Regions from separate parts of the Sporosarcina sp. Y838 genome, predicted to be linked through region 2. Evidence: riboswitches for the same ligand, from Rfam matches in the RefSeq annotation. Region 2 holds a riboswitch; each other region holds the start of a gene.

Region 1 (10,755 bases), on a different contig from region 2:
AGCAGCATATAGTACCAACCGAATGACGACGCAACAAAGTTTCTGGCATTCGTTGTGACGGCTTCAAAACTTTCGGGTGCGAATGCACCATATCCAACGGTCAATATGATAAGACCAATTGTGATATAAAAAACGTTTGATATTTTCTTCATACTTCCCCCTCGTGTTACTGGTAATGTAGAAACAGTTTTTAACTATACTAGCAAAATGTAATGAAAGCAACTGTGCGGTTAAATAAGTATTCCCGTTAATAAGCCTTTCCATTCGTGTTCAGGGACAATGCGGAGTACTCTATTTAAATGAAAACAGCTGAAAATCCATAGATTTTCAGCCGGTTTCTCAATCTTCATCTTTAATGTCGCGATCGGGTGGAATGGGTTCGTTACGCCATTCGTCAATTTGGTGTTTTAATGTTTCGAGTTGTTCTAAATAAAGACCAAACTGATCTTTGTTCACTAGAAATTGTTCGCCGTCATGGACAGAACGAATCCGTCCTTCTCTTACATACTTCTGAATTTGTTCGACGGGCATGCTAAGATATTCTGCAGTTTCTTGAATGGAGATATACATCTAAGCCCTCCTTGGAAAATTCAGTTGAAGACAAAGTGGCGGGTGCTGTTTCGGTTAAATCAATTTCTTGAAGTTTAGCCGTTTATTCAAAGCCATCATAATCGGAATTCCAATTGCCATGACAACAAATTCACCGATTGCAACTGTTAACCATGTAAGTAGGAAAGGGAGCTCTAATGCTAGGTTTAACTCGAAAGCAATGATGAACATGGTAAAGGTGAAAACTAGTGTGTTGAAGACCATTCGCTTGAAAACTCCAGATATGAATTTAGCGGAAAATATCGTGATTGAAAGAGCTATAATTGATTGACTCACGCCGAAAAATAGATCATACATGCCAAGTGGAGAAAACAAGTTTGTGACGAATACTCCGAGCACAATACCAAAGAAGAACTTCTTATTAAACACTATAAGATGGTTGAACAGCTCGGAGATACGAAATTGGATTGCTGAATAAGCCAGTGGTGCTATTAATAGAGATACGGCTACATATAAAGCGGCAATGATCCCGCTTATGGCCATTGTTTTTATTTTCATTACTTATTTCCTCCTAGTTTTTTAGCGTGGGATGGTTACGAACCACGTGTGAACAATTAGTGATTATAGTACATAGTTACTAGTCGTGTCAAGTGAACTTGAAATGTTGGAACTCTCGAATTATATGGTATCTTCTATATATAAAGGGAAAAGGAGCAGTGGAATCATGTCGCAGCGAATTGCCTACACAGTCGTGTTGTTAGGTGCAATACTATGGGGAACAACGGGCACTGCACAAACGTTCCTCCCGCAAACCATCCATCCATTGACAGTTGGTGCATCACGGCTTGCGGTGGGTGGTTTTTCATTGCTGATTCTATTACTAATCATGCGTAAAATTGATTTCCGGAATTGGCCGTGGAAAGCTACGATTTACGCGGCTATTTCAATGGCCATTTTCCAGTATCTATTCTTTTCTTCTGTTAGATTAACCGGTGTCGCGATAGGGACGGTCGTTACCATCGGCAGTTCGCCTGTTTTTTCTGGAATCATCGAATGGTTCTTGTTAAAACGCCGTCCGACATTTATTTGGATTACAGCTACCGCTCTTGCGATTGCAGGGTGTGCACTGCTATTTTTAAATAAAGACGGTATCGTTGTTAATCCGGTAGGTGTTTCGATGTCGCTTGGTGCAGGGCTATTGTTTGCCTTTTACGCACTTGTAAATAAAGAAGTACTTGAAAAAGTGGATGCTGTACCTGCAGTTGCAGTCATCTTTTCCATTAGTGCAATGATGCTGATGCCATTTTTGCTTTTATTCGAAACGGAAAGTCTGATTTCCGCTCGGGGAATATCTGTGGTACTGTATCTTGGAATAATTACGACAAGTGTAGCGTACATCCTATTTTCAACCGGATTAAAAAGAATTCCATCGTCATCTGCCGTTACCCTATCACTTGCTGAACCGCTTACTGCAGCTGTTTTGAGTGTTATTGTGGTTGGTGAGCATCTCGACGTAACGTCTTGGACGGGCATTGCTATGTTGCTAGGCGGAATCCTCGTATTGACGCTCAGTGGTAGAAAAGTGAAGAAGTCTAGCTTGATAAATGAATAAACCCCTGGTATCCCTATCGGTATTTGGGAGGCCAGGGGTTTTTTGCCGATATATATGTTGAACAAATGAATACGGGAGGCCATTGAAAAAGTCACGAAACAAGTGAGTGAATTAGAATTTCTGCTAATACCGCTTCTGCGCTTTGTGGATGCCTCCCGCGATAAGCCGGAAAGGAGACCACTTTCAGTCTTATTGCTCCGGCTACCACGAAGTCGCGCCTTCGCTGGATGATCTATCTTAGAAAGCACATTTCATTGTCAGGGATAAGACCTGCAGCTCGCAGTGTGTCTTTCTTCAATGAAGTTAGTATCAAATAGTAATCACATCATAATCTCATTCTATATATCTCAAAATCACTTTCAATAATGGAACACTCCAGCGCAAGCGCGACAAGGGGTAGCCGAAGCCGTGAGACTGGATGCGAAGCGCTGATCCAGGCTCAGGGCCAGAGGCATCCCCAAAGCGCCAAGCGATCTAAAATGTACACTCTGAACTGAAACGCCATCATTAATGAACACTCCAGCGCAGGCGCGGTAAAGGGGTAGCCGAAGCCCTGAGACTGGATGCGAAGCGTTAATCCAGGCTCATGGCGAGAGGCATCCCCAAAGCGCCAAGCGGTCTATAATCCACACCCCGAATCACAACTCTCTCATTAAATAGATTCAACGGGATTCTTTAATTGAACATATATAATCTGTTCTTAAGACTTTCTTCATAATTACAGTTGGTGAATGTTAAGATTTGGCGGGTACAATTGGTATCATAGAGAAAAGCGAGGTGCGGAAGATGGCGAAATTCACAGTGCTTGTAGCGGATGACGATCAGGACATCCGTAACGGGATTGAAATATATTTGAAAAATGAAGGTTATGAGGTACTGAAGGCGGCGGACGGTATAGAGGCGCTTGAGCTACTGGAGTCGAATGATGTCCATCTTCTTATTCTCGATATTATGATGCCAAATATGGATGGTATTACTGCGACATTCAAAATTCGGGAAGCGCGCAATATCCCGATTATTATGCTGAGTGCGAAGGTGGAAGACTCTGATAAAATCCATGGACTATCCGTTGGCGCAGATGATTATGTGACGAAACCTTTCCATCCGATGGAGTTGATGGCTCGTGTGAAGTCGCAATTACGTCGCTATATCCAATTTGGGACATACGATGGTCAGAAAAAAGTAGAAATCGACGGGTTAGTTCTGGATGAAGAAGCAAAGGAAATCACTATTGATGGTGGCGTGGTAAAACTGACACCAATTGAATACAAAATTACAGAGTTGCTGATGAAGAATGCGGGGCGTGTATTTTCTATCAACGAAATCTACGAACGCGTTTGGAATGAAGCAGCGTACAATGCTGAAAATATCGTTGCGGTACATATACGTAAAATACGCGAAAAAATCGAAGCAGATCCGAAAAATCCGAGATATGTAAAGGTGGTGTGGGGCATTGGTTACAAAATCGAAAAATGACTGGGCTGTAGTTTGGTCAATCATCGCGATTGTCATTGCCGCTTTGAGTATCGGTTACTGTTTCTCCCACATCATTGACCTGGTCGGAAATGGAATGGAACGTTCCAGTAGGGCGATTGCTTACTTCACCCGGATAGTGAAAGGAAATGTGTGAATATGAAAAATAAACGAATGCCTCTTATTGTCTGGTCGATTCTTATCGCCTTGTTTTTAACTGCGCTTGTCTCTTTTATAAATACGGGTCCAAGGTTTATCGGGAATAGCTTTGTTGATACAGAGGATTTTAAATCTGAAATGGAGTATTTTTACGATAAAATTAGTACAACCGTTTTGAATCCGATTGATGTGGAAAAGGAGAAAAAACAAATCAAAGTATCAAAGGAGGAAATCGACGAACATCGTGAGCGTTACGGCACATTGGCTGAACAAATTTCCAATATTACAGCCCAATATCAAGACCGAATTGAAGAAGCGAAAGCGGCTGGCAATGAAGTGTTAAAAATAGAACTGATTAAAGAGCAAGAAGTGAAAATAGATGATATTCGAAAAAACTTCCAAGATGATAAACATGTAGAGGCAAAAGTCCGTGAAGAAAAAGGAGAAGCGCTTGAACAATATGTAAGTGAAAGATTCAATGGTGTGGACGATTATAACTTCCGGTGGGTTGCCTATGAGTTGAAAGATGTGGAAACGGGTGAAACGTTTGCGTCCGGTGATGTCAAAGCGCCCGCGGCCTACAAGAGAATGTACAATTCCAAGGAAGGGTACTTCAAGGCTAAGTCACTTCGAATAAAAAATGCTGATTTATACCAGTACACAAGAAACCATACCGGGGAATACATCGACAGTAACCGCTCAATAATCGGAAACCCAGATCGGACTTTCGAGGGTATTGTCGTCATTTCAAAAGGGATATCACAGGAAGGGTCTCATGGTCAACATGCAGCCTGGTTTAACAAATCAAAATATATTGCCTATAGCACTTGGGTTGTCGGGCTAATTGCATTAATCCTTCTGTTGACAAAGTTTCGTTTCAATAAGAACTGGGTGAAGGATAGAAGAGGGGCAGACTGGTATAATCGTTTAAAAATCGATGTAAAAGGAGCTCTGCTGGTTACAACATTGCTGATGCTCTATATTAATTTATTGTTTGTTGCAGACTATGCTTATTTTTATAGCCTCGAAAATTTGGTCATATATGCAATTTCTTTTGTTTTCCTTACACTCCTCGTATTTCTAACAGTGTTACAGCTGGTTAATTTCATGGAGCGAATAAAAGATGAAGTGGTGTTGAAACAAGAAATTAAGGATAGTTATAGTATGAGATTTATACTTGCATGGCAAGGGATGTTTTTGAATCGTTCAATTGGTGTTCAATCGTTCCTTCTATTAATTGGCTTTTTCCTAGCGGGCATCGGGTTTGCCGTCGTTCTCATGCAACCCATATTAATTATGATTTACATTCCACTTGTATTGTTTGCTGGGCTGCCATTCCTCTATATTTTCGTGAGAAGAACGGCGTATTTGAATCGTATTATTGTGGCTACTGAAGCGATGGCGAATGGACGTCTTCATGAGGAAATTAAAATCGAAGGAAAATCACCGCTTGCAGACCATGCGCGGAATCTCAATAACCTACGCGAAGGTGTCCGCAGTTCCATGACCGAACAAGCGAAGAGTGAACGCCTAAAAACGGAACTTATTACGAACGTTAGTCATGATCTTAGGACACCATTAACGTCCATTATTACGTACACGGATCTATTGAAAAAGGCAGATATCACAGCTGAAGATAGAACAAAATATATAGATATTTTAGATAGGAAATCACAGCGTTTAAAGACATTGATTGAGGATTTATTTGAAGTTTCGAAAATGGCAAGCGGTAACTTGGAGCTTCACAAACAACGTGTCGATTTGACACAATTGCTTCAACAAGCACTTGCAGAGCACGAAGAAGAAATTTCGAAATCGGGCCTTGATTTTAGGGTGAACTTACCAGAGTCTACGCTTGTTGCCTATGTCGACGGAAAAAGATGGTGGCGCGTACTGGATAATTTGATTGTCAATGCCATTAAATACACATTGCCGGGTACCCGTGTCTATATTACACTTCGAAAAGTGGGAGATAACGCAGAATTCGTCGTGAAAAATGTGACGAAGTATGAGCTTGGTGAAAACACCGACGAATTGTTTGAACGATTCAAAAGGGCTGATGCATCACGCCAAACGGACGGTTCTGGACTTGGCCTTGCGATAGCACAATCCATCGTCGATTTGCATAATGGGAATATGAAAATTGAAGTAGATGGAGATTTATTCAAAGTAACGGTCGTCGTGGCGGCGGTTTAATAAATGGACAATGATGTGAGCTGTACGCAATGCCTTTACTCAAGGGTATTGCGTACAGCTTCTTTCTATTTGCGGATTCATTACGATTGAAATGGGTTTACGGCTTTCCTTTGGCGGGAATGATTAGGTAAAGTACGCAAATTGATCATTCTTTCAATAGAAGTAAATAATATACACTCCAACAAGTAAAACACCGATATCTGCAAACATATGAACTGTCCAAGAGGGCAAAATGGTTCCACTTTTTTCATTGGCCAACTGAAAGATTACTCCTCCCAACCAAAGTCCTGCAACGGCAACTACGAGAAGTGCTGGACTGAACCAAGGTAGAAAAATTGCGATATGGTAAATTGCGAACAGGAAGGATGGAACAAGAAACCGGACTTTTGAATTGCTCATAATACTAGGCAACAGGCCGCGGAAGTAAAACTCCTCCAGTATCGAATTACCGAACAAGATATAGAATCCGATGAAAGGGAACACTGTAGCTGTTACACCAGCGTCTTCTAAATCGACAATAAGTTCATTGAGATTAATGAATGGCTTTAATAGGAGAAATGACATGATGATAACGGCCATTATTAAGATTCCCGAAGCGATTGCGATACCCATACTTTTAGAATCTGTACCGCGTAATCGTAAGAATGGAAATCCAAACTTCCTATATAAAATGAGTGGAATCAGTAGAAATAGAACAACCTTCGCCATCGTTTTCCATATGTATTCAACCTCAAGACTTTGTTCAATCCAGATAAGAATAGCGATGTTGATTAGCGGCATAGCAAAAAAAAGCGATTTCTCCAAAAAATCCCCCCTGTTTATTGTAAATAAGACGAAATAGTGGGATAATGGTTTCACAGGATTCTGAAAATAGGTTTGCGTCTCTTCAAGGTTATTTAGTGAATGAAGGGCATCATACGTTCAGAAATCCGTAATATATTAATCTTTTCAATGGGTTACTTGAATTACTACTAGCAATACTTGTGTTAACGCTTGGCTATTTTTGATAGCGAAAGTTAAAGCAACAAGACTCAAAATAAAAAAACGAGAACCGTGCGAGGGGACGGACGGAAAGCGTAATCGATGAGACCACTACAGGCAATGGTATATCCGCCTCGAATGTTCCTGATGGCTTTACAGCTCCACTTTTGGAAAGCGTATCCCGGTTCCCCGTACGAAGAGGGAGGATTTAAAGTAGATATGACAAAATCAGATGGCAATTATCCAAACAAAGACGATCTAGAACCAAATGTTAAAGGGATGTCTAAATCCGATGAGCTACCGCTTGCGGATCCTTCCGATTCAAATACATCGGAAGTTTTCAGAGAAAATGAACAGGAAGAGACGGGTGAGAACAAACCGTCTGCTTTCGCCGAAAATAAGATAAATAATACGAATACGGGTAATAATAAACCGGTATCGGGCGTAGGTTCTCCTAATGGCGAGGTAGATAAAGAAAAGAGCAGTTTTGACCAGCATACACACGACAAATGGAACAAAGAGAAACCGAATGAAGATCCTTTTAAACCATAATTAAGCAGCGGTCACCCCTACATGGAGTGACCGCTTTGATTTCCCCCGAGGGTACGATAGAGTAGAGGGGGAGAATTAAGAAAGGGATGATTATAATCGAAACATTGAATCAATTGAAATTCAGTCGTATTTACACGCTTGGCCGTGTAGCCAAAATAAGTGAAAAGGCATGGGACACACAACCTGCAGGATTCAGTAACACGATTCGCTGGAACGCGGGTCATATTTTTGTCTCTATGGAAACACTTATTCAAAAAGCGGTGGAGGGCTATGAGCTTGTTAATCCGGAATGGATTTCATTTTTTGTATCGGGCTCGACTCCAGAGAGCTGGGAGGGGAACATCCCTTCTATTGAAGAACTTCTCGTGGCGTTAGAGGAACAACCGGAGCGTATTATGAAAGCACTTGATGGGAAACTGAGCGATTCGTTACAAGAACCGATGTCAATTGGTCCTTTGCATACGATGGTAACAGTAGATGCGGTCGCTCAATTTGTAATTTGGCATGAAGGCGTTCACGCAGGCATTATTAACGCGTTGAGCCGCTTGGTGGGGGAATAATTATATAAGTAAGGTAGCCACTTAGGGACGGAGACTATCCGAATCTACGTGGCTGCCTTTTTTTATATGCCTGTCGCCTCTGGACAGGTTTACTGCGCTATTGATACGTCTAGCTCCGTGCGCCAGAGGCTCGGGTCATAAGTCGGTTTGGCTGTGCAGCAAAGGACGCTGCTTCGCCAACTCGCCTTATGCCTGTCGCCTCTGAACGGCGCCCTGCGCTTTTGATACGTCTAGCTCCGTGCGCCTAGAGGCTCGGGTCATAAGTCGATTTAGCTCTGCAGCAAAGGACGCTGCTCCGCCAACTCGTCATATGCCTGTCGCCTCTGAACAGGCGCTCTGCGCTTTTGATATGTCAATTGACTAGTTCGTGTGTGAATGCATAAATGACCGCTTGCGTCCGGTCTTGGACTTCCAGTTTAGAAAGCAGGTTGCTGACGTGCGTCTTCACTGTTTTTAGTGCAATAAATAAATCATCTGCGATTTCCTGATTCGTTTTTCCTTTCGCAAGATGCATTAAAATTTCAAGTTCACGTTCCGTTAAGTCTTCATGCGGCTGCCGGTCCTTACCAGCTCGCATTTTTTGCATCATCTTTGTAGTTACTTCAGGCTCCAACACCGTCTGTCCTTTCAAAGTTTCACGAATTGCTCCCGCGATTCGCTTGGCATTTGAGGTTTTTAATATATAGCTGAGGGCTCCGGCTTCTAGTGCGGGATACACTTTATCATCGTCTAAAAAACTTGTAACAATGACAATCTTCGCTTCAGGCCACTCTTTAATAATCTCCGCAGTTGCTTCTGCACCATTCATTTCAGGCATAACCATATCCATTAAAATAATATCGGGGCGTAGTGAGAGTGCTTTTTCTACTGCTTCTCTCCCGTTTTCTGCTTCACCGATAACTTCCATATCCGGTTGAATCTGCAAATAAGCTGACACACCAATCCGGACCATTTCATGATCATCCACTAATAAGATCTTGATCATTCGATTCATCTCCTCTTCGCGCAGGCAATTTCACTTCAACAATTGTACCTTGGGATGGTACAGAAACAATTTTGCATGATCCCCCGATTTCAATTGCCCGTTCTTTGACATTTTGGAGTCCATAGGATCCGCCTTTTCCATCACTATCCTTGAATCCAATCCCGTTATCTTGCACGCGGAAAATAGCAAGGCCATCCCGTTCTACAAATAGTACATCGACTTCTGTTGCTTGTGCGTGGCGAAGCGTATTGGATAACGTTTCCTGTGCAATTCGGAACAAATGATCTTCCGCCCCTTTTGAGAGATTTACTTCTTCTAAACGAAAACGGATATCGAATAGTACTTTCTCTCTTAGTTCAACGAGTAGCTCTTCAAGTCCTTCTGTAAGTGATTTATTATTCAAAGCTGCTGGTCGCAGATGAAGAAGTAAAGCCCGCATTTCTAGTTGCGCCTGCTGTACAACGCGTTCGATTTGGAGCAAAGGTTTTTGTGCTGATAAGTCGTCGTTGTTTTCCGTGATAGCAGATATTAGCATCGATGCAGCAAATAGTTGTTGGGAGACGGAATCATGCAGTTCGCGTGCAAGCCGCTGTCTTTCTTGAATGATGCGCTCTTGGATAATTTTGTCTTGTGCTTCTGCTCGTTCATCAATAATCCGCTGCAAACTTTTTCGTTGCGTTTGAATGACAGTTGACACTGAACCAATTGCTCGGTCCATGCGTGGAGAAAGTTTCTCTTTTAAAATGACATCTTTTTCAGCATCGATTAATCCAGTTAATCTCTGCTCGATTGCTTTCTCTTTTGAACTTCCTAAAGTACCACTCCATAGGGCTATTCCCCAAGCAAGCACAAAAATCGTATTTAAAACCCACCAACCAAGCGGAACCTCCGCAAATTGCAACTCGAAAAAGGCGAACCAACTTTCCTCCAATGGTAGGCCAAGGAGGAAGTAGACATACACCGCTGTAATGGCCAGAAGTAGTAGTGATAGCATAATACCGCGTCCGATGACTGCTTTCATTTTCTCGTCACCTCAACATCCCCGGCCCAAGTGGAAAGTGTAATGATGAGTTCAGGAGAATCAGGCATTTTGCCTTCATAACTGTCTTTCATATGAAGCGTTTCATTGATAAGTCGTTTTCGATGGATGCCAAAAATTCTGGCGTCACCAATTAATGTTGTGTAATGAATACGAACGGGAATTTCATAAGGTACCTCAATTTTAATTTTCCCAAATCCCTGTCTCACTGAAATTAAAGAGGTTCCTTTTGGTAGCACTGTATCCGTCACGTCGATGTGGATATCGCTGAAGAATCCCTGAACGTGAACATCTTCCCACTCATAGGACGAAAAAGGGGAGGATTGGACAGAAAATAACTTGTTTTTCCAAATGCCGTTCGGAGTTTCCTGTTGGAATTCTTTAAGTGGACGCATGATTTCTTCAGATGGTATGCCTTTCCATAACTTCACTAATATATAGACGAGACCCCCGAAAATAAGCAGTCGTAAGCTCCACAATGTAAATAACGCAATCGCGATGAAGAAAAACCCAATGAAAAAGAACGGTTTTGAGCGCTTCTTCGATCCGTAATAAATAAATCCGGCACCAAGAAGGGCGAACATGATATTCCCGTTATGAAAGAATGCTGATTCGACAAATATGAGCAGCAGAAAGGTTAATCCCCAAA
Region 2 (10,755 bases):
GAAGACTTATATCTCTTTGAAAAAAAAGGAAGCAATTATGAAATTACAAACAAGGATTATGAAGATGTCAGAAACCAATTAGTCTCTATGCGGGTAAATGGTGGGTTTCCATTCATTGTCGTCGAGAATGGTGACTACTTGCGAAACGGTGAGTTGTATTTAGTGCATAAATACGAAGGTACAGAACTAGATTTAAAGTATTTGGAAAACGTACTCCCTTATATTTATCAATTGTGGGGACGGATTGTTCATTTAGAAACATATGTAGAGAATTTACAAGTTGTGTATTCATTTGATCGGAATAAGGTCTATCGGAGGTATGTATAATAATAGTTTATCCCTCAATCGGATTAACGGTCGGGGGATATTTCAATTTCACAGTTATAGTTGACTGATTTATTAAAAAGATGGATGATTGAGTCAATTCTATAATAGAGGATTTTGTATTAAAATCATAAAAGCTTGATTTACACTCCAGGCGGACGCTTTCCGCGGGCACGGCTTCAATCTCCTCGTCACTGCGTTCCTGCGGGGCTTTCAGCTCGCGCTGTTCCCGCTGGAGTCGCCGCATTCCGTTACAATCAACGGAACTTATCTATGCAAAAGAATAATCGATAATGAAATTTCGTTAATGTTAGGGTTTTTAATCGAAATAAGCAATTATGAAATTGACTCGATTATAAAAAGATCATTGAAAGTAGGGGAAATGACCATGATTCGTTATCCTGAACCAATAGGCATCGGCCAAACAATCGGAGTCACCGCGACTTCATCAGGTGTTGAAAGTGAGTTGCATCATCTGCTGAGAAAAGCCGCCCATCAATTTGAGAAAAGGGGATACACCGTACTCCTTGGGGAGACTGTCTGGACGAATGAAAAACTGACTTCAGCACCGAAAGAAATACGTGTTAAGGAATTTCTAGATATGATGACGGATGATAATATAAATGCGGTTATCCCTCCATGGGGCGGCCACTTTTTGTCTGAAATTCTTCCGCTTATAAATTACGAAGAATTGAAGCCGAAATGGGCAATGGGTTACTCGGATACTAGTACATTGCTGTTGACGATTACACTATTAACTGGCATCGCTACAGTTCATGGAACAAATTTTGTTGATTTAAGGAGTGATGAATGGGACCCAGTTACTTCGAAATTCCTGGAAGTGCTTAAGGCATCCGCTGGGGATACAATTATTCAGCATTCATCTGAAAAGTTCCAATCAGAATGGCAGCATTTTGCAACACCAGATCCTTATGTCTTTAAATTGGATATGGAGACAGCATGGGAAACGATAGGAGATCATCCTGTTCGGTTTGAAGGACGACTATTAGCTGGCTGTATTGACACAATCCGTCATCTTATTGGAACGCCATTTGGGGACGTAAAAACATTCCGGGAAAAATATGTTGCGAATGATCAAATTGTATGGGCGCTTGAGAATTGTGAATTGGATGCTTCCGATTTCTATAGATCTATTCTTCAAATGCATAATGCAGGCTGGTTGGATAATACTGCAGGCATCCTATTCGGCAGGACAGCGGCAGGAATCGCCCAAGGTGGGTTTAGTGATGTAGATGCAATGGAAAGACTGTCCAAGCTGACAGGTATTCCAATCGTTTACAATGCAGATATCGGACATGTGCCTCCTCAAATGACATTTGTCAACGGCGCATACGCAGAAATCGAAGTGGCAGAAGGCAAAGCTGTGTTGAAAACGAAATTGATCTAATGATAACCTGGCAATCATTCCATTATGCCTTCAAATCTGGTATTCTTAAAGAAATGCTCGAGATGAAAGGATGATTGAAATGGCTGGACCTGCACTCAAACAACTTCACTCTCACCGCGCGATAGATGAAGGTGGACTTTCAGGAGCAATCGGTAAAACAGAGGGTATGATGGATTTCTTAAAACAGGGAGATCTTGAATTAGCGAATCAAGCGGCAGATGACTTGATTGAATATTGGAAGACACGTGTGATTAGTCATGCGGATGCGGAAGAACAAGGATTTTACGGAGAAGTTGCTGAACGCAACCCGGACTTAAAGGACGCAGTTATTCAATTGACACGGGATCATGATTTACTGCGAATTATTGTGAAAGACATTGAGCAATTGCGCGAAGAAGAAAATTTAAGCCCTGCTGTACTACACAATTTTCACGCTTTGATTGTCGTCAATGAAATACATAGCCGCGACGAGGAACGTATGCTTTTTGAAAACTAAACCTACAAAAAGCACCATTACCCGGTGCTTTTTTCTTCGTCTAGTCCCCAGTTTCTGACTAAGGCCATTTTAATATCGACATATATTGGAAGGAGACGGTAAAAATCGAAAAAGCATTAAAGATATTAACAACGTATTTCGGATACCCTTCTTTCAGGATAGGACAAGAGCAAGTAATCCGTGGTGTTATGGATTATCAAGATATGCTTTGTGTTATGCCGACTGGCGGCGGTAAGTCTGTTTGTTATCAGGTTCCCGCACTTGTGATGGATGGTACTGTCCTCGTTATTTCACCACTAATCTCATTGATGAAAGACCAGGTTGACGCGCTCCATCAAGTTGGGATTCCGGCAGCATACATCAACAGTTCGATGTCATCGGAGGAATACTTTGATACGATGGAAAGAGCTGTGCAGGGTGAATATCAGCTTCTTTATGTGGCACCAGAACGTCTTGACTCTCCCTCTTTTAAAAATCAGTTGCGTTTGATGAAAATTCCGATGGTTGCCATCGACGAAGCGCATTGTATTTCACAATGGGGTCACGATTTCCGACCTAGTTATCGAAATATTAGTAGCATCGTTTCTTTGTTTGATAAAAAACCGGTTCTACTTGCTTTAACAGCTACTGCTACGCCGGCAGTTCGGGAAGATATTTGCAAGCAGCTCGGAATTAGTGAAAATAATACAGTAATGACTGGTTTTGAACGAGCAAATCTAACTTTTTCCGTTGTTAAAGGGCAAGACCGTGAGAAATTCGTAAAAGAATATGTTCGGAAAAATGAAGGGGAAGCGGGTATCATCTATGCCGCGACTCGTAAAGCGGTCGATTCAGTGCATGACTTTCTACAAAGAAGTGGAGTGAAAGTCGCAAAATACCATGCTGGACTTGGGGATATTGAACGCCAATCCGGCCAAGACCGCTTTTTAAATGACGAAGCCGCTGTTATGGTAGCGACGAATGCATTTGGAATGGGAATTGACAAGTCCAATATTCGTTACGTTATTCATTACCAAATGCCGAAAAACATGGAGAGTTATTATCAGGAGGCAGGCCGTGCAGGCCGTGATGGGCTCGATAGTGCATGTACGGTGCTCTTTTCATCGCAGGATGTGCAAACACAACGTTTCTTAATTGACCAATCGCAAGACCAAAGCAGAATTCCCGCTGAGCTGGAGAAATTACAGTCCATGATTGATTATTGCCATACGGAAACTTGTCTACAAAAGTTCATTATCTTGTATTTCGGAGAGACGGATGTAGTGGATTGTGGAAGATGTGCCAATTGCACTGACACTCGTGAAAGTACAGACGTCACGGAAGATGTTCAAAAAGTATTGTCATGCGTCATTCGAATGGGCCAACGATTTGGTAAGTCTATGATTGCGCAAGTATTAACCGGATCACGGAACAAGAAAGTGATTGAATTCGGTTTCGATAAATTAACGACCTATGGTTTGATGAAGGGACGCAGCGCTAAAGACATTTCTGATTTCATAGAGTTTATAATTTCGGAAAGTTATCTTGGCGTGGAAAATGGGCAATTTCCGACCATTTATGTTAGTGAAGCAGGAAAAGATGTACTGACAGGCAAGGTGACAGTACATCGCAAAGTTTCTGTTGTTACTATGCAAGTCGCAAATGATGATCCGTTATTCGATCAGCTCCGTGCACTTCGTATGAAACTGGCTCAAGAAGCCGGTGTACCACCGTTCGTTGTCTTTTCCGATAAAACATTACGGGACATGGCAGCAAGAATGCCAATCACGAATGATGCGTTCCTAGAAGTAAACGGTGTAGGACTTGCAAAATTGGAACGATACGGTGATCCGTTCATGGAAGAAATCAAGAATTATCAAATGCAAAATGCTTGATGAACTTTGAAAAAAAGAGGCAGGTACTATTCCAAAATGGGATAGTACCTGCCTCTTTATTCTTCTGAATAGACAATTGATTTATCTTCAATGATGTTAAGGACAGTCCAACCGCTCATCAATAACGGGTGACAACAATTTAAATCCACATAGCAATTGGGGTAGCGTTTACTACTTTAAGCTAAATATTTTAACGGTTATCTACTTTTTCCGGATACATATCATGATTCATCATCCGGTGTTCTGCCATTTTTTCATATTTCGTGCCGGGTTTACCATAGTTACAATAAGGGTCTATTGATAATCCGCCGCGTGGTGTGAACTTACCCCATACTTCGATGTAACGTGGTTCAATCAGTTTGATTAAATCATTCATAATGATATTGACACAGTCTTCATGGAAATCGCCATGATTGCGGAAACTGAAGAGATACAATTTAAGTGCTTTACTCTCTACTAGCTTTTTGTCTGGCATGAAACTGATATACATCGTTGCAAAATCGGGTTGCCCGGTCATTGGGCAAAGTGAAGTGAATTCAGGACAATTAAATTTCACGAAATAATCACGATTGATATGCATGTTGTCGACTGACTCTAAAACGTCAGGGTTGTATTCATACACGTATTTTGTGTTTTGATTACCGAGTAAAGTTAAGTCGGTCAGTGTTGCCTCATCTCTTCCAGCCAATTAAAAAACCTCCCATAAATTTGTCAGGGAGGTCCATAGGCGCCGGAAAAAAGAGCCATATCGAATGCACATGACTTAAATTCCGTTATCCATAGTTTTTTTAAGAGGGTCGCTATGAACCTCTCCCGAACAGGGTATTCATTTCGTATCTGACATTAAACGACCTACTCTGATTTGTCAATAGCTTCTCTTTTTGTTAAGCCAATTAACGCATACAGAGCAACTGCCAGCAGGAGGAAACCAGTCAGCATGAATGCTCCTCGATATTCTAGGTCGAGGAAGCCGATAAGTCCCGAACCAGCAACAACGCCTATTGAGAAGAATGCATAGAAATAACCATAAGCTTTTCCACGGAATTCAGCAGACGAAGAATCGATTAGCAGTGAGTTGATCGATGGGAATAGGAAAGCAAATCCCGCTCCGTAAATACCCATTGCGACATACAAGTAATTCAATTCTTCCATTTGGCTTAGGAACAACATACTCAATCCCATGAGTGCAATTCCGAATGCTAGCGTCACAACCGGTCGTACGCGGTCAAAAACTCGATTAATGGGCAATAAAAAGATTAGAATTGCAACCACGCCGAATGTACTTAATAATAACCCCGTCGTTTTCGTATCGAATCCGAGCGAAGCTACTTTTAACGGTAAAACAAGAGCTAGTACACCTTGTGAAAACATTAAAAAGAATGCCCCAGCAAAAGCTCTGACCATTCCGGGATGCTGGAACAGATTAATAACCTGGAATTCACCAGCACCTTGTGAAGGTTGTTTTCGTACATATGTATAAGAACGAAGAACAAAGAATGCTAGTATTGCTAACAACAGCATAATCCCGCCGTTGACCGCCATAATGAATGAGGTGCTTGTTTTCGCAGCAACAATACCGCCGTATGCAGGTCCTAAAATTGCGGCCATTCCAACGAATGCACCCGAAATTGCAACACTTTTACCACGTTTTGAACCTTCTGCACGATTTGCTAGGAAAGTGAAGGCTGCGGGAACAATTAGTCCTTCCATAAAACCATGAACGAATCGCACCCCGAGCAGTGACATCGGCCCAGAAACAAACGCGTAGAGGAAGAGAGAAATCGCCGTCGCAAAAAGTCCGAGTACTAGTATGAGGAATGGACCTCGTTTGTCGGTCATGAAACCTGAAATGACATTCCCGATTGTGTTAGAAAATGAATAGATACCTACCGCAAGTCCTACCAGGAATGGCGTAGCACCAAGTGATAATGCAAATGGACTCATAACGGGAAGTTGTGAAAATAAGTCGAAAAACGAGAAAAATACAATGAGGTAAACAAACCCACGCATAATGCAGCCTCTTTTCAATTATATAGATACCGTTCTATATTTTAGCATTAGTTTGAGCTAAGGGGAAAAGGATAGATTGTGAACAATCCATTTGGTTTGCCATTATACGAACTGTAGCGATAAGATTACGCTTAGATCTGATAGAAAAAGAGGTGAGAAATGAATGAGTTTCCTTAAAAAACTTTTCAGCAAACAAGATAATACAAAGAATGAAGCGCAAATTGAAAAACAGTATATTTTTGTTGAACTGGAATTGGAGGATTACTACGAGCCTTTTTACGCTAGGGATTTGTCAGAACGCCAAGTTGCCGATTTGAATAAACCTGAATATATGAATGTTCACCAATCATTCAATTTAGGATCACCAGTAATTGCACATATTGCATCTGATACTTCAATTGAAATATTTATTCAAACAAATCACTTTGAGGCGGATTCTGTCGTTAAAGCGGGAATTGTAGTGAAGCATGCGTATTCATCCATCGAAGCGATTTTTATGGAAGCAGTTATTTGGACTAGCGTTGGTCATGTGGTGACGATTCCATTTAAACTAAATATTCGTGCTGACGATGAAAAGTCTAGATTGGCTTCAGCATTGATAAGCATACAGAAAGAAATTCCGTTTTATTTTGGAAGAGTAGTAAATGATTTAGTGACGATAGACAAGCAAATGCTTATGACTATTCCGGAGTCCGTGCAGAATGATATGCAAATCACTCTTGCAGAACTGTACCATGACGAGTCACGAAATCCGGGTCCGTATATTGAAATTGAAACAGTTTTGGATCGTGAAATGACGACTGCAGGATGGGTCATGCACTTTGATAATGAAAAGTTGATAGAAGAAGAACCAGACTTGTCTTTTATGATAAATGAAATTTTAAGTACGGTTTTTGATAAAATCATTCAATTGGCCGACAATGGCCGTTTTACAGGATGGGTTGCAGAACATGCAGCGAATTCAGAAGGAAGCAGTCCATATGGCGAATCAACGACATTCGTCTTTACATCATCAGAACCGATGCATAGAAATGAAAAACTTCATAGTGCCATTATGAAATATATGAAATCATTAAAAGGGTTCTTAAGAGAAGATGGCGGATATCCATTAAAGTATGAAGCACTTCCTTTGATTAGACAAAGCGGCACTGGATATGGATTTGTCTTGATTGATGAATGTTTTTTAGCAAAAGCAGATGAGTTATATAGAAAGATGACGAATAAAGAGATAAACTTATATAGTAAATTGCTGAAATTGAAAGCATTAGATCGAAAGGGGAATAAAAACGATGACAATTAGAGTCGGAATTGCAGGTTATGGAAATTTAGGCCGCGGTGTTGAATACGCGATTGCTCAAAACAACGATATGGAACTGATAAGCGTATTTACAAGGAGGAAGCCAGAGGACGTTAAACTGCTGAATGGCAATATACCTGTTCATATGATGTCTGACATCCAAAATTATACAGAAGATATTGATGTCCTAATTCTTTGCGGAGGATCAAAAAATGATTTACCGGAACAAGGACCAGCTCTTTCTGCTCTCTTCAATACTGTCGATAGTTTTGATACGCATGCAAAAATTCCAGGATACTTTGAATCGGTTGATGCAACGGCTAAACCGAATGGTAAGACCGCGATCATTTCCGTCGGATGGGATCCGGGTTTATTTTCCATCAATCGTTTGTTCGGTGAAGCAGTATTATCAGAAGGAGAAACGTATACATTTTGGGGCAAAGGGTTAAGTCAAGGACATTCCGACGCACTCAGAAGAATTGATGGTGTAAAAGGTGCTGTTCAATATACGATTCCTGATTCAGATGCAGTCGATCGAGTGCGGGATGGTTCGTTACCAGAATTGTCGACGCGTGAGAAACATACGCGTGAATGCTATGTGGTCTTGGAACAAGGCGTTGACGCTGAAGAAGTGCGAAACACGATTGTAACAATGCCAGACTACTTCTCTGATTACGATACGACTGTTACCTTTATCACTGAAGAAGAATTGAAACAGGACCACTCGGCAATGCCACACGGCGGTTTTGTAATTCGTAGCGGTAAGACAGGTGTTGGCAATACACAAGTAATGGAGTATTCACTAAAACTGGGTAGCAATCCCGAATTTACTTCAAGTGTACTCGTTGCATACGCACGCGCAGCTTACAGGTTGAATGAGAAAGGTGAAACAGGCGCAAAAACAGTATTTGATATTGCACCTGGTTTACTATCACCAAAAAGCGCTGCCGATTTGCGTAAAGAGTTATTATAATAGCACTAGAGCCACCTAGGAAATTCACTATATACACGTCCAAAAAATGAACTTTTGATAGTTGATGTAAACTAAAATTCCTCAATCTAACTTTTGGTTGGGGGGTATTTTTGTTTAAGGATATATTAAAACCTAGTTTTTTGATAACACTTCACTTTTCGCATATACTACTCATAGGGACATATTTAGGAGGGCGAAGTAATTGACAAAATTAGACGATACATTAGCGATGCTAAAAGAGTTAACGGATGCTAAAGGGATTCCAGGAAATGAACGTGAACCCCGTGAAGTGATGAAAAAGTACATAACGCCATTTGCGGATGAAATCGAACAGGATGGACTCGGATCTTTGATTGCGAAGAAAACGGGCGAAGAAAATGGACCTAAAATCATGCTTGCTGGTCACCTTGATGAAGTCGGATTCATGATATCTAAAATAGATGATAGAGGCTTCCTGTCGTTTCAAACCGTTGGAGGCTGGTGGTCACAAGTGATGCTTGCGCAGCGCGTGACAATCGTTACACGCAAAGGCGATACAATTACAGGTGTTATAGGATCAAAACCTCCGCATATATTATCACCGGAAGCACGTAAAAAACCTGTCGATATTAAAGATATGTTCATTGACGTCGGAGCAACTTCAAAGGAAGAAGCAATGGAATGGGGTATTCTGCCCGGAGATATGGTAGTGCCTTATTTTGAATTCACAGTGATGAAAAATGACAAATACCTCCTTGCAAAAGCATGGGATAACCGTATCGGCTGCGCAATCGCTATCGATGTTATGAAAGCGCTTAAAGGCGAAAAACACCCGAATATCGTTTTTGGCGTCGGGGCTGCACAAGAAGAAATTGGGCTGCGGGGTGCACGAACGGCGGCAACGAAAATTCAACCGGATATCGGTTTTGCAGTTGATGTAGGAATCGCTGGCGATACGCCAGGTGTCACTTCAAAAGAAGCGACGGGAAAAATGGGCGATGGTCCACAAATTTTATTATTCGATGCTTCAATGGTTTCACATAAAGGATTGCGTGAGCTAGTAGTCGATACCGCTGAAGAAAATGGTATTCCATATCAGTTCGAAACAATTCCAGGTGGTGGGACGGACGCGGGTTCAATACATCTTTCTGGAAAGGGTGTACCATCACTTGCGATTTGTATACCAACAAGATATATTCATTCGCATGCGGGCATTCTACACCGAGACGATTATGAAAACACGGTGAAACTGATTGTCGCAGTTATAAAGAAATTAGACCGCGATACTGTAAATAAAATCACTTTCGAATAAAATTTAAAAGGTGTGCTTAGGCCAGTAAAATGGCTTAAGCCTTTTTTATTCATGAACATCTATAAAGATACACTTGACTTTATAATTATGCATACATATAATCAGAGATACCAATTGAAATAAACGATAGGGGATGAAGAAGTGGTGATGATTGACTTGGACGAAACTAAAATATTGGCAGGATTAAAAGGGAAAGATCTATTGACACTACTGGACTATACGCGTGATGAGGTAGCGTATCTATTATATAAAGCGGATACTATGAAAAAAGAGATGGCAGCTGGCAAGATGCCAAATTTATTGGCGGGAAAAACACTCGGTATGATTTTTGAGAAGCATTCAACGCGCACACGTATTTCATTCGAAGTGGGAATGATCCAGCTAGGTGGGCATGCGATATTCATGAATGCACGCGACTTGCAAATAGGGCGTGGGGAATCGGTTTATGATACTGGTCATGTACTGTCTGAGTATTTAGATGGCGTCATGATTCGTGCGAACTCACATGAAATGGTGAAAGAATTGGCACAACATACTTCGGTTCCAGTTATCAATGGCTTGACGGATATTTTTCATCCATGTCAGGCATTAGCAGATTTACTAACGGTTTTGGAAGTGAAAGGGTCATTAGAGGGAATGAAGTTAGCATACATTGGGGATGGAAATAATGTAGCACATTCCCTGGTCATTGCCGCAGCACATATGGGTATGCATGTAGCTGTCGCAACACCAAAAGGATTTGAATACAATCCGAATCTTTTAGTGAAAGCACAAGCTATTGCTGTAAAAAATGGTGGAAGTGTTTTTGAAACGACGAATCCTGTTGAGGCTGTTACAGATGCAGATGTTGTTTATACTGACGTCTGGACGAGTATGGGGCAAGAAGAAGAAGCGGCCGCACGTCTCGAAGCATTCAAAGAGTTTCAAATAAACGACAGTTTGGTGGCTCATGCGAAAAAGGATTACATGTTCTTGCACTGCCTACCTGCTCACCGTGAAGAAGAAGTAGCGACTTCTGTTATCGATGGTCCAAATTCATATGTTTTCCAACAAGCAGGGAACCGATTGCATGCACAAAAAGC
Region 3 (10,755 bases), on a different contig from region 2:
CCGGTGGTCCTTGAATAACGTACAAATCATTTGAAGTCATTGCTCCAGTGACTGCTTCTTTCTGGAACTGGTTAAGTTCATTATGAAAAACAAGATTCTGTTGTTTCTTGGAAATACGTACAACTGGGCGCTCTTCAAAAAGTACCCTTTCCAAATTTGCATTAGCAGCAAGTCCATCCTGTAGATCTTTGAACCCCTTTCGAAGTCTCCTTACCTGGCTCAGCGCAGCAAAGTTACTAAATACTACTTCCTTATATGTATTCGGATTCCATTCATTCCGGCGAGCCATCTCTTTATAGTTGCGACTCAATTCGATTTCTACAATCCCTTTGCCCTTACTCGTATTAATAACATTTCCAATTTCATTTTGAAGTCCTTTCAACTTAACACTGAAACCATTAATTGTATTCCATTCATTTCCTTTTAGTTCTTTACATCGAATGGTCAATTTACTGAAGTCTGCATTCAAAGATGCGTGTGAAAAAGGCGTCGTCAAATCATCGACATCGGCAATTCTTTCCTCTACTCGCAGATAGCCTTCCCAGCCGGCAATTCTTTTCTTCACATACTCCGAACGTTCTTGTGCAATCGGCAATTCTCGAATGCTTGTGTAAAGATCAATCGGCATTGCAATACCTGTGCTACGCCCTACCAGAAATTTCAAGCGTGCTGGAAGACGTCTGTTTGTCTGGACGGGTTCTTTCCTTCCCCTAACTTGAAAACCGGTTGCCAAAAAACTTTCATTTTGATAAACGCATTCCATTACGGCCACTCTATCATTTAGACGTTTTGATAAAACTTCATTCGCTACGTTATCAAAGTAAATTGAAAACGACATATTCCCCTGTCTATTATTCGGTCGTTTTTCAATATATACATAAAAGGATTCTTGCATCGAAAAAAATGCATATTCGTCCATTGTCAATTTCGTTATTCCTTTGCGGGCATTATCCGTCATGCCTAGTCCGCACCGCATTACCTTAAGTGTGGATGTATCTTGTTTCATTAGCATGCCCTCTTTCACAATCTGATAACTATAAACATGGAAAAGTCAGCATCCCTATTCAGATTACTGACTTTTCATTATGACTTATACGATTATTTTGTACTGATTTCTCATTTGTAAAATGCGGCTAACAGACGAACTACCTTGTTGGTCCAATAAATCAGCAATTACCTTTTTTCGTGTTTTGGATTTTCACTCTAGACAATTATAGTGTATTTCCGAAGCAGTGTCCCATATAGTCACTTGCACCAATGACAATAAATCCCTGAATAATTATCCTGAATTGAGAGAACATAAGTATACACAAAATGGAGGTGACTTTTTGAACATAAATAGCAATTCGAACAAAAGAACTTATACAGTATCTGGAACAGATATTGAAGACGTAAAAAGAAAAAATGCAAACTCGGGCCTAACTTATAATGAAGTAAAAGAATTAATTGCCAAGAGTGGCGGACTTGGAACTGGTATCTACAGTGATACAAATCCAGATGAAGTGACAAGGAACAATCACATATAGCAATTCATTTTAATAGGGGGTGAAAAAATGGAGAAAGACAAAAGTAACGATAAGGGTAAGAAAGCGACTAGTGTAACACCCCAAGGTTATGCAGATACTGACCTATCAAAAGATCCAAAAAGCAAACTGGAAGAAGCCGCTAAAAAGAAGAACACGAAATAATAATTTGTCTTTTTTGCACATTACGACATCAATTTGAAGTTGACTGCAATATAATCCAAACTCAGCCTTTAAGTTGTAGGCTGAGTTTATTTGTACGTATTACTGCCGTCCATGATACAATAAAGATTATACGATCCAAGTATATTGTGAGCGAATACAATCTGAATAACCTGAGATATTATCCGAGTAATTGATTGTTTTCTATCTGACGCGTTAAAACATTAACAACCTCATTGTGAAAGGGGGATCATTTCATTGATTAATGAAGCAAAGTTAAATAAAGAAGCCATGCACATCCTTAAGTTGACAAGTAGAACCTTTTATATCCCCATCAAATTACTAAATCCAACATTAAGAAAGTCTGTAGGATCAGCATATTTATGTATGCGAGCAATTGATGAAATTGAAGATCACGAAGGATTACAATCGGAGACGAAGCAATATCTTTTGCGCTCAACAAGCGAACTTTTAAAAGCAGACTTTGATGGTGCAGCCTATCAACAACTATTAAAGCCTTATGAGGACCTTTTACCTGAAGTAACATTAAGGCTGGCTGATTGGCTATCTTTTTGTCCGGAAAATATTATGGACAAGGTAAAAGAGTCAACAAGTATTATGGCAGACGGAATGGCGAAATGGGTCGAGAAGGATTGGTTAGTTAAAACCAAAGAAGATTTAGATGAATATACATACTATGTAGCAGGATTAGTAGGTGTTATGCTTTCGGACATATGGGAGATGTATGATGGAACTAAAACAGATCGTGAATTAGCTATAGGATACGGACGTGGTTTGCAGGCAGTCAATATGCTTCGCAATCAAGAGGAAGATGCTGATCGTGGCGTTCATTTTATTCCCGATGGTTGGGACCGTAACGACATGTTTTCCTATGCAACAAAGAACTTGGATAAAGCGGATGCCTATGTAGAGTCATTAGACACTAAAAACATTCTTTTATTCTGTAAAATCCCACTTGCCTTGGCAAAAACAACATTAAAAACGCTTAAGAGTGGTAAAGAAAAAATGTCACGAGCTGAAGTTGAATCTACAGTAGATGAAATTATTAATGAAAATTGACACCAATTTATATTAATAATTTCGAAAAAGTATAGGTAATGCATTAAAAAACATCCCAGCCCTTGTCAATATGACATAGGCTGGGATGTTTTTTCAAATGCCACAACTTTGCTCAGCTTCCTTTATTTTTTATTGTCTGTTGAATCCTTCTTTCTTGTGTCAGCTGAATTCTTTTCATCAATGGGTTTCTTAGAAGACTCGCGCAACTTCGCAATATCTGTTTCCTCACCGAATTCAGTATCGTAACTGAGATTATTAACGCCTCGACGATTGATTTCTTTATCTGCGACTGTTTCTTCGATTGGATTAAATAAGATACCCAAGCAAGCCAATCCACTTAACCCTACCAGACCGTAAACCACCCGTGATAAAAACGCCTCTTGTCCACCAAATAGTGATGCTACCAAATCAAACTTAAAGAATCCAATTAAGCCCCAGTTGATTGCTCCAATTATTACCAAAGCCAAGGCGATTCGTTGTATCGTTCTCATGATTTTAACACCTCCCTTATTTAATAAGCAGTTTCGAACAATTATTGAATCCGCAATACCGTTTCGAGTTTTAAAGGGATTACATCATTACGAATGGGCACCATAAAAACACTCTTCTCGGTAATTGTTAAGATTCGTTATTATCTTCTGCTAAAAAAGCGTTTTAATACATAAATCATAAAAATTTGTGGAGTTAATCGGCACTAATCCTATATATTTTATGCTTCCCGTTTTTGATCCTTGGTGATGTCAATTTTCTTTATACAAATGAATGTACCAACAAATCACATTTTATATATTAAAAATGATTAGGATTAAATCGGTATATAAATACTGAATAAATATATCATTTTATTTAAAGTGGAAACTACTACTAGTAGCTTCTACTCCTATGCTATTATTAACATTGTTCGAAAAAGAGGTTCGAAAACTCCCTCTCAAAAAAACTAAGGAGATGTTTACTATGAAAAATGAAAAAGCAGTCGTTGTATTCAGTGGCGGCCAAGACAGTACGACATGTCTAATTTGGGCATTGAAAAATTTCGCTGAAGTTGCGACGGTCACGTTTGATTATGGTCAGCGCCATTCAGCGGAAATTGAATGTGCAAGAAAAATTGCGGATGAGCTCGGTGTGTCGTTTAAACTGCTCGATATGAGCCTTATTAATCAACTATCTGCTAATGCTTTGACACGTGATGAAATCGAAGTAAAAGAAGTAGATGGTGAATTACCTTCTACCTTTGTTCCAGGAAGGAATCATCTATTTCTGTCGTTTGCGGCTGTCTATGCGGATGCGATTGGAGCCCGGCACTTAATAACGGGTGTGAGTGAAACTGATTTTAGCGGATATCCAGATTGCCGTGACAATTTTATTAAGTCATTGAATGTCACGTTGAATTTAGCAATGGATGGGCGCTTTGTTATCCATACGCCTTTAATGTGGCTGGATAAGGCCGAGGTCTGGGCAATGGCTGATGAATTAGATGCACTTGATTTTGTACAGCACAAAACACTTACATGCTACAACGGGATTCCAAGTTCAGGCTGCGGGGAATGTCCAGCTTGTGTGTTACGAAATGATGGACTAACTGCTTACATTACTAAAAAGTCTGAAGGTGTTTCCGAATGATGCAGCAATTTTACCCACAAGTTCAGCACTCGTTTCGTTTTGAACTTAACAAAGACATGCATTTTTCGGCGGCGCATTACATTCCGAGTGAAAATGCTGGAAAGTGCCAAGTGATGCATGGGCATACGTACTATTTGAACATAACAATCGGAGGAAATGAATTGGATTCAATTGGTTTTCTGATTGATTTCAAGGAACTCAAAACCCTCATTCATGATAAATATGATCATTCCGTATTGAATGATCATCCTGAATTTAAGGCTAACTTCCCTACAACTGAGAAATTAGCCGAACAGATTTATAATTCAATTCAGGAAGTTCTACAGACGAGGAGCAATAAAGCAGTCTGTCTTCAGGTCATTGTCCGTGAAACGCCAACAAGCTACGTCATCTACCGGCCTAAACTGGAGGAGAACGTATGAAGATTCCTGTGATGGAGGTGTTCGGACCAACTATTCAAGGTGAAGGAATGGTAATGGGATTGAAAACGATGTTCGTTCGGACATCAGGGTGTGATTATTCATGCTCGTGGTGTGATTCCAGTTTCACGTGGGATGGTTCAGGAAAGAGCGTTTCGAAACAACCTATTGAAATTATAGATGAACTTAAAGCAATTGGCGGGCAGTCATTTTCACATGTAACAATTTCAGGTGGGAATCCTGCGCTTCATAAAGGTATCGGGGAACTTGTTGATTTATGCCATGAACAAGGCTGGAAAGTTGCGGTTGAAACGCAGGCTTCTTTTTGGCAGGATTGGTTGTTGGAAATCGATGATATTACCCTTTCTCCAAAACCACCTAGTTCTGGAATGGCAACAGATTTCAGCAAACTGGATACATTTATGGAGAAACTGCTTAATACGACGGCTAGTTTGAAAATCGTCATTTTTGATGAAGTGGATTTCAAATTTGCCGAAGCCGTCCACCAACGTTACCCGGCTTTTCCTTTCTTTTTACAGACAGGAAACGATGATACGACGACGACTGAAAATGAACTGCTAGTGTCTTCTCTACTGAATCGGTATGAATGGTTGGTTGATTTGACCGTCAATTCATCTATCATGAATGACGTTAGGGTGTTACCTCAGCTCCATACCCTTATATGGGGGAATAAACGTGGGGTTTAGATATGTACTAATAAAATTACGCATGGTAATTGTCCAGAATCGCCAGCGAATAATTTAATCCACACAATGAGCAATACGGATACAGTTGTATTACTATATTGAACGACTTCAATACATTATCGAAATGTCTTAATACGTAGGGATGCGATTTCGTCGCATCCCTACTTTCATTTTAAGGAAGAACACTTCTTATAGCACACAGCAAAGAATACAATGTGCTAAGTACTAGAGTACCCAAAAACTATTCATTCGTCTATCTACCACTTGTCTCTTATACAGTTTAAACTGTTCTAGAAAATAGCCTTAACTTCCAGTGTTGTTAATGAATAAAAACGGGTATAATTAAGCATACGAGAAACTATGGAATAGGGGGCTCGATTAGATGAAGAGAAAAGTCAGTAATTCTGAATACCGTGTTCTTGAAAAGGAGTTTCGCTATTTGGAACAAGCAGGAAAGCTTGGGACGGATCAAAGAAGCGCACTTCTATCGGAATACGAGCCTACTGAACGAGTGGGTTTTGTGCGGGTCTTGCTGGTCTTTGGAGCCATTTTAATAGGTGTCGGTATTTTAAGTTTCATCGCTGGAAATTGGCAGGAAATACCGAAACTTGCAAAGTTTATTCTATTATTCTTTGCGACAGCTGGCTTTTATATTGGCGGCTATAAAATGGAAGAACGTTATCCAAAAACATCGCGTAGCCTTTATTATATCGGTGTGGCTGTGTACGGTGCTGGTATCTTCTTGATTGGCCAGATGTTTAACCTAAGCGCAGGCGTCTATGCAGATTTCTTCATGTGGGGACTCGGGATATTACCGCTCGCATATTACTTGAAAGATAAATTTATAGCTGCAGTATCAACAGGATTTTTCATTATCTATGGATTCAATGTATGGGGTGGAATCAGTGGTGTACCTTACTTCCTTCTACTTGTCATTCCATTTCTTTTTTGGATGAATGAAAAAAGGTTCGATCATTCTAGAGGTTTGTTCATCGCTAATACGGTTTTAGCAATGACGTTTATTTTCAATTTATTCATCTATTTTGATGTGCATGGGCTTCTTATTGCAAGTACTTTCTTCATCATTGGGTTATTTCTCGCCTTTTACCCGTTTGGCAGGTACCAATTATCGTCTGAATGGCTTGGTTCAGTTGTCTATGGAATAGCGGGTCTATTTCTAACATTTCCAACTACTTGGATAGATGTTGTTTCTGGAGAAACTGCCGAAATCATGGCGATTATTTTCACAATTGTTTTCGCGATAAAACTACTGTTCTTCTTGAAAATCGGTAGTTTACCCGCTGTTCTCATTGTTTGTGCACTGATTTTCCGCTTTTACGCAGATTTGTCATATGACTTCATGCCAAAATCACTATTCTTTGTCATTGGTGGTTTGATCCTAATTGGCTTTGGTTTCTGGTTTGAAAAGACACGTCAGAGGAAAGGTGATAGCCAATGAACAGGATGAAAAATAAGCGTTTTGGTTTCATCGTTGCATTAGCCATCCCTCTTATATTGTTAATTAGCTTGACTTTTAAACCGCTATGGGCGCTAACGTACGGTGAAGATATCAGCTTGTTAACTGTGCCTGTGGATCCGAGAGATTTATTGTATGGAGATTATGTAACGCTCCGCTATGAAATTGAGGAAGTTGCAAAAAGCGAAATTCCCACAAGTATTTTGAAAAAAATTGAAAAACACACGAATTCCAATCAGTTAACTGTTTATGGAAAGCTAGTTAAACAGGGAGACATTTATGTACTTGATAGCTTAACTGATAAAAAACCAAAAGGCAGTATTTACTTAACTGGAAAACTGAATGGCTATGACTATCAAAATACGACAGGTATAAACGTTCATTCCATTAACTTTGGTTTAGATAGATTCTATGTACCAGAAAACGCTGGAAAAGAGCTTGAGGATTTATCTGCTAAAGGGCAATTGGTTGCTCACTTAAAGGTGAAAAACGGTTATGCAATTTTGAAGGATATTCAAGCAATTCAATAACATGAAAAAGCCCAAAACAAGTTCAGGTGAACTGTTTAGGGCTTTTTTGTTTAGCTTTTCAATCGTTTTTTGATTTCCATATCATTCAACCACTTTTCAAGCACACCGTATTTAGCTTCAATCGGACTTCTAAGTGGTCCTATAACTAGAACTGTCTTCGTATATCCCTTGGTAACAGCGACTAAGTTTTCCATTGTTCCCTCGCCCCCATCTGCTACAGGGACAAGAACCGTTTCTGCATTTGGAAGCGCTTGGAAAACACCTTTTTCAATCGATCGTGCAGCTTCCATCGCTGTGACACTGCCTTTAAATGAATCTGGAGCGATAACTATTTTAATCTTTAACTCCCCCTTTATTCAACCGTTTACAACAACTAGCATTCATTTATAATAAAATTATAGTCCTGCCTTTAATATTGTACGGGCTATTGCGCTCCGAGCATTGGTTATTTTTGATATGCAAGTACAATTCCCGCGAATGTTTTCGCGATCATTTCCATTGCAGGTTCGTGAAAGTCAAAACGTTCATGATGATGTGGAAAGACATTATCTGTGTCATCCATTTTTGCTCCAACGAAGAAAAATGCACCTGGAATTCTTTGCAGAAAATAAGAAAAGTCTTCAACCGGCATAATTGGTTGAGTTTCCACCAAAACGTCCATACCAAATGCATCCGTTACCACTTGGCGGACAATATTCACTTGTGTTGGATGATTCCAAAGTGCGTCATAGCCTTTTTCTATTTGGACTTCAACTTCACAACCGAGTCCACGACCTACAAATTGTGCAAGTTCAATTAGACGTTTGCCGGCAAGCATTCGCAAGTCCTCATCAAAGACGCGAATTGTCCCTTCCATAACTGCTTTCTCAGGAATGACGTTATCCGCATCCCCTGCATGAAACTTCCCTATCGAAATGACAAGTTCTTTCAATGGGTCTGCATTGCGGCTTACAATCGACTGTAGGGCAACCATAATATGACCGGCTGCCAGAATCGGGTCTGCCCCATTTTGCGGTTCCGCCCCATGTGTTCCAGAACCATTTACAGTGATTTTTATCGTATCTTCTCCAGCCTGTAAATAACCATCACGCACATAGACATAACCCGCCTCCATATTGGACTGTAGATGGGCACCGTAAATCGCATCGACGTTTTCAAGGCAACCATCTTCAATCATTGCCCTTGACCCACCAGGTGGCAGTTCTTCCCCGAACTGATGAATGAGCACAATAGTTCCCTGAAGTTGGTCCTTTACTGAATTCAAAGATTTCGCAAACCCTAGTAATGCTGCAGTATGACCGTCATGCCCACAAGCATGCATGACTCCGGGAACAGTTGATTGATAAGGGACATTTTTAGCATCTTGAATTGGCAACGCATCAAAATCCGCTCTAAATGCAATTGTTTTCCCAGACCTCCCACCACGAATTATCCCCGTGACTCCTCTTCCACCAACCCCCCGCCTAACTTCAATTCCCAAGTCTTCCAAGTAGTTCGCGATGAAATTAGGCGTTTCAATCTCCTGATGTGATAGCTCAGGATGCATATGTAAATGACGACGAATCTTTATCATTTCCATCCTAGCATCCGATATATTCTTGAATATCACTTCTTTTAGCATTCATAATTCTCCTTCCATTTAATGAATTTAAATTGTAGCCCTTCTAGTCAGTTAATCATAAAGCAATAGAGAAAGGAAATCCTAATTTCCCTTTATTCATTTTTGCATAATTATACTTGTGCAAGAATGAACATACATGTTATACTTTTCAACGTTATCAACTATTTACATAAAAAAATCTTCCCTATTTTTAAATATCTATTGCCGCTATTCTGAAAAATCAGTACAATTTATTTACTTCTAAATAATAATTCAAAATTGAATAATGTCATTCTGAGGAAAGGTGGTCGTATGTTAGGATTTTTCTTACATCCAAATTCAAGGGAAGAAATTATCGATTCATATGACGAAGACATCATCGTAACCAATCACGCAGGTATCATAGTAAAAGCCTCGCAAATTAGTGGAAGAAATTATGGTATACAAGCTGAAGAGTTACTCGGAAAGTCCGTTTATGCGCTGGAGAAAATGGGGATATTCTCGCCTGCCATAACACCTCTAGTACTTCAACAGAAAAAGAAAGTAGTCATTATACAATCCACACCTGCTGGACAGAAAGTACTTATTACTGGTATGCCTTTTTTTAATGAATCGGGTGAAGTTGAATTTGTAATGAGCTATTCATATGAAGTAGCAGAACTTCTGGTTATTCAGGAATACATGAAAGATCTTGAACTTGAAATGTCTTTGGCAAAACAAGAACTATCTCACTTACGTAAAGAAAATCTTACAATTGATGGGCTGACGATTGAAAGCAGATCAACTCGAATCGCCTATGAAACTGCACGTAATGCAGCCGCACTAGACGTCTCCATTTTCCTTTATGGAGAAGCAGGAACCGGGAAAACGACAATGGCAAAGGTCATTCACAATGAAAGCACTCGTAAAGATGGGCCATTCATTGAAATCGACTGCGAAACAATACCTGAAGCGATGTTTGAACGAGAATTATTCGGTGGTGAGTTTGAAAACACAGAAACCGGATTGTTGACGTTATCTCATGGAGGTACACTCTATTTAAAAGGGATTAATAAGTTGTCTGTTCATTTACAAGGGAAACTGATGAGTGTTTTAAAAGCACGTGAATACACACCTATCCATTCAACGATAGCCATTCCACTTAATGTGAGACTCATCAGCTCTTCCGAAAGTGTTCTTACAGATGCATTACTTGGAAAAGAATTTCACCGAGACTTATATTATTTACTTCATATTGTGCCTATTTATTTAAAACCATTACATGAGAGAAAAGAAGATTTGAGTGCTTTAATTACATTTTATTTGCATCACTTTGCCAGTTATCACCATACCGAGAAGAGAATTGCAGATGATTTGTTTAACCATCTACTTCGACTTGAATGGACGAGTAATCACAGCGAGCTGAAGAATGTAATGGAACGACTTGTTGTTCAAAGTAATTCTTCTATTATCACGTCGATAGACTTACCACCAGAATACCGCAAGGAAACCACAAATGATTTGTCTATTATTCATCTTGAAGGTCGTACGCTCCCAAGCATTTTAGAAGACGTAGAAATGAAAGTCTTAAGAGACGCACAAGAGCGCTATCGAACAACAACTGAAATTGCGAAATTCTTAGGAATAAGTCAACCTTC

Evidence for each region. Region 2 has a riboswitch for preQ1 ahead of queF (preQ(1) synthase). Riboswitches for the same ligand answer to the same signal wherever they lie in the genome.
Region 1: linked by a shared signal. The riboswitch ahead of AC1TO4_RS15260 (QueT transporter family protein) and the one ahead of queF (preQ(1) synthase) in region 2 are both predicted to bind preQ1.
Region 3: linked by a shared signal. The riboswitch ahead of queC (7-cyano-7-deazaguanine synthase QueC) and the one ahead of queF (preQ(1) synthase) in region 2 are both predicted to bind preQ1.

What each region holds. Positions count from the first base shown of each region.
Region 1 covers NZ_JBXCJD010000015.1:33,632-44,386, forward strand. Annotated here, with positions in the region: gene AC1TO4_RS15250 (BCCT family transporter) at 1-152, opposite strand, end outside; gene AC1TO4_RS15255 (excisionase family DNA-binding protein) at 340-570, opposite strand; gene AC1TO4_RS15260 (QueT transporter family protein) at 625-1,107, opposite strand; PreQ1 riboswitch class I at 1,115-1,159, opposite strand; gene AC1TO4_RS15265 (DMT family transporter) at 1,274-2,161, shown strand; gene AC1TO4_RS15270 (response regulator transcription factor) at 2,948-3,637, shown strand; gene AC1TO4_RS15275 (hypothetical protein) at 3,615-3,791, shown strand; gene AC1TO4_RS15280 (sensor histidine kinase) at 3,794-5,989, shown strand; gene AC1TO4_RS15285 (CPBP family intramembrane glutamic endopeptidase) at 6,143-6,793, opposite strand; gene AC1TO4_RS15290 (hypothetical protein) at 7,073-7,522, shown strand; gene AC1TO4_RS15295 (DinB family protein) at 7,609-8,082, shown strand; gene AC1TO4_RS15300 (response regulator transcription factor) at 8,435-9,067, opposite strand; gene AC1TO4_RS15305 (sensor histidine kinase) at 9,042-10,088, opposite strand; gene liaF (cell wall-active antibiotics response protein LiaF) at 10,085-10,755, opposite strand, start outside.
Region 2 covers NZ_JBXCJD010000005.1:56,652-67,406, reverse strand. Annotated here, with positions in the region: gene AC1TO4_RS08640 (SpoVR family protein) at 1-327, shown strand, start outside; gene AC1TO4_RS08635 (S66 family peptidase) at 713-1,732, shown strand; gene AC1TO4_RS08630 (hemerythrin domain-containing protein) at 1,812-2,228, shown strand; gene recQ (DNA helicase RecQ) at 2,333-4,102, shown strand; gene queF (preQ(1) synthase) at 4,293-4,790, opposite strand; PreQ1 riboswitch class I at 4,876-4,919, opposite strand; gene AC1TO4_RS08615 (MFS transporter) at 4,955-6,112, opposite strand; gene AC1TO4_RS08610 (hypothetical protein) at 6,276-7,412, shown strand; gene AC1TO4_RS08605 (diaminopimelate dehydrogenase) at 7,402-8,382, shown strand; gene AC1TO4_RS08600 (M42 family metallopeptidase) at 8,585-9,673, shown strand; gene argF (ornithine carbamoyltransferase) at 9,821-10,755, shown strand, end outside.
Region 3 covers NZ_JBXCJD010000006.1:64,785-75,539, forward strand. Annotated here, with positions in the region: gene AC1TO4_RS10130 (AAA domain-containing protein) at 1-1,006, opposite strand, end outside; gene AC1TO4_RS10135 (gamma-type small acid-soluble spore protein) at 1,329-1,526, shown strand; gene sspL (small, acid-soluble spore protein L) at 1,554-1,688, shown strand; gene AC1TO4_RS10145 (squalene/phytoene synthase family protein) at 1,944-2,765, shown strand; gene AC1TO4_RS10150 (DUF378 domain-containing protein) at 2,888-3,256, opposite strand; PreQ1 riboswitch class I at 3,669-3,712, shown strand; gene queC (7-cyano-7-deazaguanine synthase QueC) at 3,720-4,385, shown strand; gene queD (6-carboxytetrahydropterin synthase QueD) at 4,382-4,807, shown strand; gene queE (7-carboxy-7-deazaguanine synthase QueE) at 4,804-5,511, shown strand; gene AC1TO4_RS10170 (DUF2157 domain-containing protein) at 5,894-6,970, shown strand; gene AC1TO4_RS10175 (GDYXXLXY domain-containing protein) at 6,967-7,518, shown strand; partial or broken gene AC1TO4_RS10180 (glycerate kinase) at 7,617-7,856, opposite strand; gene AC1TO4_RS10185 (M20 metallopeptidase family protein) at 7,964-9,139, opposite strand; gene AC1TO4_RS10190 (sigma 54-interacting transcriptional regulator) at 9,431-10,755, shown strand, end outside.